Regions from separate parts of the Paenibacillus sp. FSL R7-0216 genome, predicted to be linked through region 2. Evidence: riboswitches for the same ligand, from Rfam matches in the RefSeq annotation. Region 2 holds a riboswitch; each other region holds the start of a gene.
What was found. A riboswitch is a leader RNA that binds a small molecule or an ion and turns the genes downstream of it on or off. The one in region 2 is predicted to bind thiamine pyrophosphate.
Positions count from the first base shown of each region.

Region 1 (2,264 bases), 2.4 Mb from region 2:
GTCTATGCCTTCTTGGCCGACGATCTTTGATCGGAGCTTGGATTACTCAGTTGGGGAAGCATGCGCGTTCCCATGACCATCTCAGACGAGCAAAGCGGACAAGCCGGACTATGTTCAAACGTGAAGTTGTCACGCATCCATCCATTGCAATCGTCGCTCGTGCAGGTCCATACCGGTGTATTTTCCTCAGGAATTTCTTCTAACGTTTTTTTACGGTAGTTCATAATTCCCCTCCTTCAAGGTGAGCGTTCTAACCGGGTGCATAGATGTGGTTCGTCATAGTGCTATATGTACCATCAGAAGCGAGGTTTCCGAATGTTAACCTCATGAATGATCTTTGAGTAGAAAAACTGCCCTCAATGCGAGAACGCATTAAGAGCAGTTTCTGGCTAGCTTACAGTTTTACAACGTTTTCGGCTTGAGGGCCGCGGTTGCCTTGAACCACGTTGAATTGTACGCGTTGGCCTTCGTCGAGGGTTTTGAAGCCTTCGCCAGTGATCGCGCTGAAATGAACGAATACGTCATTTCCGCCTTCCACTTCGATGAAGCCAAAACCTTTCTCAGCGTTAAACCATTTTACTGTTCCGGTTTCCATAGGGGAATACCTCCTGTTTAAAGATTAACATGATTCATTTTTTTAACAGAAGTCGCTCAAAAGGGCTGACCCTTATGAACATGCACCACTTGTATAAAAAAAATTCACACATTGAAAAAAGTTCCAGGTTTTAAATAGTGACACTCTTTTCAATGGGTGAATGATCTTCTTTCTAAAACACGAGATGAACTCATTATATCCTTTTGCCAGATAAAAAGCAAATCCCCTATTTTTGCAAACCTGTTCGGAAAGACTGGACAAATGCGGCAAGCGAAAACTATAATGACAGTTGTAATCTGCAGTCATACTGTTCAGGGGTGCTGGAATTGGCCGGCTGAGAGTGTATCCCTCAAAGATACTGACCCTTTAACCTGATCTGGATAATGCCAGCGTAGGGAGCTATACTATATGGATATGAACTCGTTATTCATTTCATTTCCATTGCCTATCGCGTCCCGGATCCGGGACGTTTTTTTGTATCCGAAATTTGGATTGCGCTTAAGGTCGCGTTTCCAGGGTTATACCAAGAACAAAGCTGCGGAAATTTAAACAATCGAAGGAGAGAATGTGTCGTGAAAGTTCAACTACGCACCGTGCTGGCGCTGTTCCTCGGCTGTATGCTGCTAATTCTGTCTGCCTGCGGCGGAGCCAACGGAAATAGCGCGGGCAAGGCTGCTGCAGGAAACCAAGGCGGGCAAAATGCCGAGAATGCCGCGCCTAACCAGGCGACCGGCGAAGAGCTGCGCAGCGTCAAGGTTGTGCTCGACTGGAGCCCTAACACTAATCATACCGGCCTTTACGTCGCTAAGGACCAAGGGTATTTCGCCGAGGAAGGGCTGAATGTGGATATCCTCCTTCCCGGCTCTGGCGGCGCTGAGGCGATGGTTGCCTCCGGGGAGGTCCCGTTTGGCGTCAGCGTACAAGAGAACGTCACCCAAAGCCGGCTCCAAGGCGTCCCGCTTGTATCCATCGCCGCAATCATTCAGCATAATACATCCGGCTTTGCTGCACCTGTTGCCAAGAATATCAAGACACCTAAGGATTTTGAGGGCAAAGCCTACGGCGGATGGGGGTCTCCTGTGGAAGAAGCGGTCATTAAATCCATTATGGACCTGCAGGGCGCCGATGTCGGCAAGGTAAAGTTCCTCAACATCGGGGATGCCGATTATTTTACGGCCGTGAAGCGGGATATCGACTTCGCCTGGATCTTCTACGCATGGACCGGCATCGAAGCCGAACTGCGGGGTGAGCCGCTGGATATGCTTTACGTTAAGGACTTCTCCGAACAGCTTGACTATTATACGCCGGTGCTTGTCACCAACGAGAAGACGATCAAGGACGACCCGGAGCTCGTGAAGGCGTTTATGCGAGCGGTGTCCAAAGGCTATGACTATGCAATCGCCCACCCTGAGGAGTCGGCGCAAATTTTGCTCAAGGCTGTACCGGAACTCGACAAGGACCTGGTAGTTGCCAGTCAAAAATGGCTGAGCCCGAAATACAAGGACGACGCTCCGCGCTGGGGCGAACAGAAGAAAGAAGTATGGCAGAACTACTCTGATTGGATGCATGAGCGTGGCTTGCTGGAGAAACCGCTTGAGGTAGATACCGCTTTCACCAATGAGTTTTTGCCGAGCGAATAACTCCCTGAAATTATGTTTTCAACCAATTC
Region 1 is NZ_CP150222.1:692,036-694,299, reverse strand. It holds gene MKZ15_RS02905 (cold-shock protein) at 3-224, opposite strand; gene MKZ15_RS02900 (cold-shock protein) at 395-595, opposite strand; TPP riboswitch at 899-1,011, shown strand; gene MKZ15_RS02895 (ABC transporter substrate-binding protein) at 1,168-2,235, shown strand.
Region 1: another riboswitch for thiamine pyrophosphate. It lies ahead of MKZ15_RS02895 (ABC transporter substrate-binding protein); the one in region 2 lies ahead of tenA (thiaminase II).

Region 2 (2,264 bases):
TTTGTCAGAGCACGGGTACGGGGTCAGCCTGCTGAATGATTGCAAATACGGCCACGACATTAAGGACCATGTGATCCGGCTGTCGCTGCTGAAATCGGCAACTTATCCGGATCCGCAAGCGGATCGCGGCGAGCATGAGTTTACGTACGCTCTGTATCCTCACGAGGGGCATTGGTCCGAAGGTGGTACCGTACAGGCAGCAACGCTGCTAAATCAGCCGGTTTACGCCACGATGGGCCAGGCGCGCTCGTCTTCATTCTCACTGCTCCAAACGAGCGGAAGTGCGGACGTCGTCATTGATGCCGTGAAAAAAGCGGAAGACGGCGACGGCTTGATCGTTCGTTTGCATGAATACAAGGGAGGCCGAGGCCGCGTTCGCTTCCATTTCGGGATGCCGGTGATTTCCTGGCAAGAAACCGACATGATGGAACGGTCTTTAGGAGAATCCTCCTCAGCTGCGGAGCTTGAGTTGTCGATGTCACCGTATGAAATCAAAACGATTCGTTTGCAGTTGAAATAACGAGAGAACGCTGTGGGTCGCCTTCGACAGTTAATCGGAAGTCGGGGCGCCCGTCAGCGTTTCGATATCGTTGGAACCGTAGAAGAACAGAACGACCAGAATGATGATTACGATGAGTTCCGAGAAGCCTTCGCCGTCAAATTCACTCATTGTAGTAAACCCCCGCATCTAGGTTATGATGTAAAGCGAGCGATCCTCCCGCCCGAATCTTTCAAAGGAAGAGCGGGTTCAGGAGGAATTGTCCGCTTTTTTCTTCATGGCATTGATGATGTCATTGATGGTCATATCTCCATTCTCGTTGAGAAAGTTCAGCAACTTGTCGGCGTTTGCATCGCTGCTGATCGTTTTGTATTCGCCAACAAGGGAGACATACATGGTTGCGTTACGGTATAACTGGACGGAATCCACGCGAAGTTTACCGGAAAGAAGCAGCGCAGCTACGGTATATTCCGGGGTTTTTGGCCGGAAACCGCCCTTTTTGCCATTTTTCTTGTTGGAGGACGAGGATTTGCTTTTTCCGGCTGAATTCATGGCCTAACCTTCCTTAGCTGGATGGGATCCGGTTACTTATCCTGAGGAACCGGTTTACAAGACAGTTCCCTGATAGTTATGCTATGCAGCATTCCGGGGATGGTGTAGACGAGAGAAACAAGTGATCCAACGATCTTTCGCTGGACGGGATTGACAATCCAGGCAGGGATCGGTAGAGTAATAGGTGAATTGCATAGGAAATCCACTAGGGGCGCCGTAAACGGCTGAGACAAGAGACCATCTTGGACCCTTTGAACCTGATCTAGTTCATACTAGCGTAGGAAAGTGGAGTCGGCCCCCATTTGAATAGTGCTCAGGTTGTCGTATATCAGCCTAGGACTTGATCGAGCCGCTCCCTCTACGGAGCGGCTTTTTTGCGCGCTCTGTTAACAGGTCGTTTGTCGTCGTCTTCTCAGGGGATTTCCTAGTTCAATATATTGGGAGGTGGAGACGATGGGGTTTACGCAGGAGCTACGACGTCAGGCGGACGGGATCTATCAAGCCATATTCGATCATCCGTTCGTCAGAGGCATCGCAAGGGGACAACTGGAGAAAGAGCAGCTCATTCATTACGTTAAGCAGGATTACGAATATTTAAACGCCTATATGCGGATTTACGGTATCGCGATTTCCAAAAGCCGGACCCGAGAGGAGATCGCGATGTTCAACGAACAGATCGCGTATATTTTAAACCGTGAAGTTCAACCCCATCAGATTTTTTGCCGGGCCGCCGGAGTGAATTTTGAAGAGTTGCAGGGGTACCCGCTTGCACCTTCGGCGCATCATTATATCCGTCATATGCTGACGGTGGCCCACGAAGGGAGTTTGGGCGAGATCTATGCCGTTTTATTGCCCTGCCCTTGGACCTATCTGGTGATCGGCCAAAAGCTGCTGGCAGAAGTGCAGCCGACACCGGACCATCCGTTTTATGAGTGGATTGATTTTTACGGGCGTCTTTCGGGGGATGTGACGGAGAAGTTTATCCATGCGTTAGACCGATGGGCGGATACAGCCAGGGAGGAAGAGCGGCAAAGGATGGCCGATCATTTTCTGCAAAGCTGCCAATTGGAATATCTCTTTTGGGATATGGCTTACCGGCAGGAAGACTGGCCGGTTGCGATGCCGATGATCTCGCATTCATCCAAATGATCGAAAGAGAGGTTGAAAACATGAGCTTAATGGAAAAAGATCTGTCCGATGTGCTGGAAAAGGT
Region 2 is NZ_CP150222.1:3,049,953-3,052,216, reverse strand. It holds gene MKZ15_RS13840 (alpha-mannosidase) at 1-520, shown strand, start outside; gene MKZ15_RS13835 (hypothetical protein) at 749-1,051, opposite strand; TPP riboswitch at 1,249-1,352, shown strand; gene tenA (thiaminase II) at 1,505-2,200, shown strand; gene thiM (hydroxyethylthiazole kinase) at 2,221-2,264, shown strand, end outside.

Region 3 (2,264 bases), 940 kb from region 2:
TCGCGCCCCAGCGGGTCCAGCAGGGCGGAAGGCTCGTCGAGCAGCAGCACCTCCGGATCGCCCAACAGGATCGAAGCGAGCGCTAATCGCTGTTTCATCCCCTGAGACAGCGAATCGATCGACACGTGGAGCTCGGGCAAATCGAGGCCCACCTCAGCCAAGGCGGCTTCCATCCGCGCGGACATCTCGGGCTGCGGTATGCCGAGGTTTTCCAGGGCAAAGGCTAGCTCCTCGTCAACATAAGGCATACAGAATTGGGTCTCGGGGTCCTGAAACAGGAAGCGCCACGATGTCGGGAGCTGCTGCGCGGACGTCCGCATCGGGATTTCCACCAAGTCCGGGATGATGCCGGACAAGACCTGAAGCAGCGTCGATTTCCCGCATCCGCTGGGGCCCAATAGCAGCACATGTTCTCCGCGTACAACCGAGAAATCCAAATCCTTGAACACGAAATCGGCCTCACCGGGGAACTTCAACCGCAGCCCCTGCACCTCTGCGGCCGCCATGTCCTTCCGCATCAGTCGTTCAGCGCCGCGTAGTCCTTCGGATCAACCGGCCGCAGCAGGGTGGTGACTCCTGTCGCTTCTACGGCTTTTACCACGGCGTAAGCGAAGTAACCGCAGATCAGCGCAGAGCTGACCGCGCGCATGGCATATTTGGCAGTCAAGAGCCAAGGCTCATAATCCTGCACGTAGCCATAGAAGAAATCCGGAATCACCGATCCAACAGCGGCCCCAATTCCGGCCAGCGCTGCGACGGAGCCGGAGAACTTCCGGTATCGGAACGCGGCGAATACCAGTTCCGCTCCCAAGCCTTGCAGCACGCTGTATAGAACGAGCTGAATGCCCCATTCGCTGCCGAACAGAATCTCCACATGGGCCGCCGCAATCTCGGCAATCAACGCTACCCCCGGTTTACGAATCAGCAGGAATACCAGTGTTGCGGCCAGGAACCACATCCCGTACACCAGTTCATCCGCCTGGAAGAACAGGGGCGAGAACAAATTGTACACCGAACTCCAGAAGTGGTACACCACGCCAAGCACAAGCGAGACCAGCACCGTTACCAACAGGTCGCTTAGCTTCAAACCGCGGCCCATTTTTTTTTGAATAACTTCCGACATCTCCATCTCTCCTCTTGATTCTTCAATTTAAATTCCCATCGCATACGTAAAAAAACCGCCTGAATAAGCTCAGACGGTGGTCAGGTCACGAGGGCGCGTAAAAAACGCAAGACATCCCGGACGATCGATTCTCTACGCTGGCATTATCCAGATCAGATTAACGGTCCGCGGCGCCATATGCCGCTATCTCAGCCTGATTTGCTCAAGCCCCCGTATCCCTATGCGATTGTTATTAACATACACCAACCTAGCCTCGGCATCAAGCATCAATTTGTACAAATTTGTCATCCGGGGTTACAGGCCGCTGTATTGATTTCGGCCCTGTTCTGTGTCAAGATTAGCGGAAGTGGCAACGAATTCATCAAACCAACGCAGCACTAACGGACAGACTAGGAGGATGCTATTTGGCCGCGAAATGGATGAAATGGATGACGGAACTCTCCTCCCGAAAATGGCTATCCCGATGGATGGGCAAGTTCTCCCATTCGGGCTTGAGCCGGGCGATGATTCCTTTTTTCGCCAAATCCTACGGCATTCCGCTCCATGAAGCGGAGAAGGAGCTTCGGGAATACCGGACACTGAATGAGTTCTTTACCCGAAAATTAAAACCAGGCATGCGCCCGCTGCACGCGGAGCCAGGGACGATGATCAGTCCGGTGGACGCCTTAATTACCTTTATGGGCGAGGTCCAAACCGGCACGATTCTGAACGTCAAAGGACAGGATTACACACTTGACGAGCTGCTGTCGCGCTCCCCCCGCGTAGAAACGTACAAACACGGTTATGCCCTTGTCCTTTATCTTAGTCCTACTGATTATCACCGAATTCATGCACCCGTGACCGGGAAAAAGTTGGAAAGCGAGCATGTGAAGGGCCGGGTCTACCCCGTGAACGACTTCGGCATGCGCCACATGAAGAAGGTCTTATGCCGGAATGAACGCCTGATTACTTATATTTCCCACAGTTGCGGAGAGATCGCCCTCATCAAAGTGGGAGCCATGAACGTCAGCAGCATCCAATACACGGACCCCTCGGCCAAAAGCTGGGAACAAGGCGACGATCTTGCTTACTTTGAATTTGGATCAACTGTCGTCCTTCTCACCCAGAATGGAACCTTCACCCCTCTGCCCGGTCTCGAGCC
Region 3 is NZ_CP150222.1:3,993,291-3,995,554, forward strand. It holds gene MKZ15_RS18250 (ABC transporter ATP-binding protein) at 1-518, opposite strand, end outside; gene MKZ15_RS18255 (ECF transporter S component) at 518-1,123, opposite strand; TPP riboswitch at 1,236-1,347, opposite strand; gene asd (archaetidylserine decarboxylase) at 1,528-2,264, shown strand, end outside.
Region 3: another riboswitch for thiamine pyrophosphate. It lies ahead of MKZ15_RS18255 (ECF transporter S component); the one in region 2 lies ahead of tenA (thiaminase II).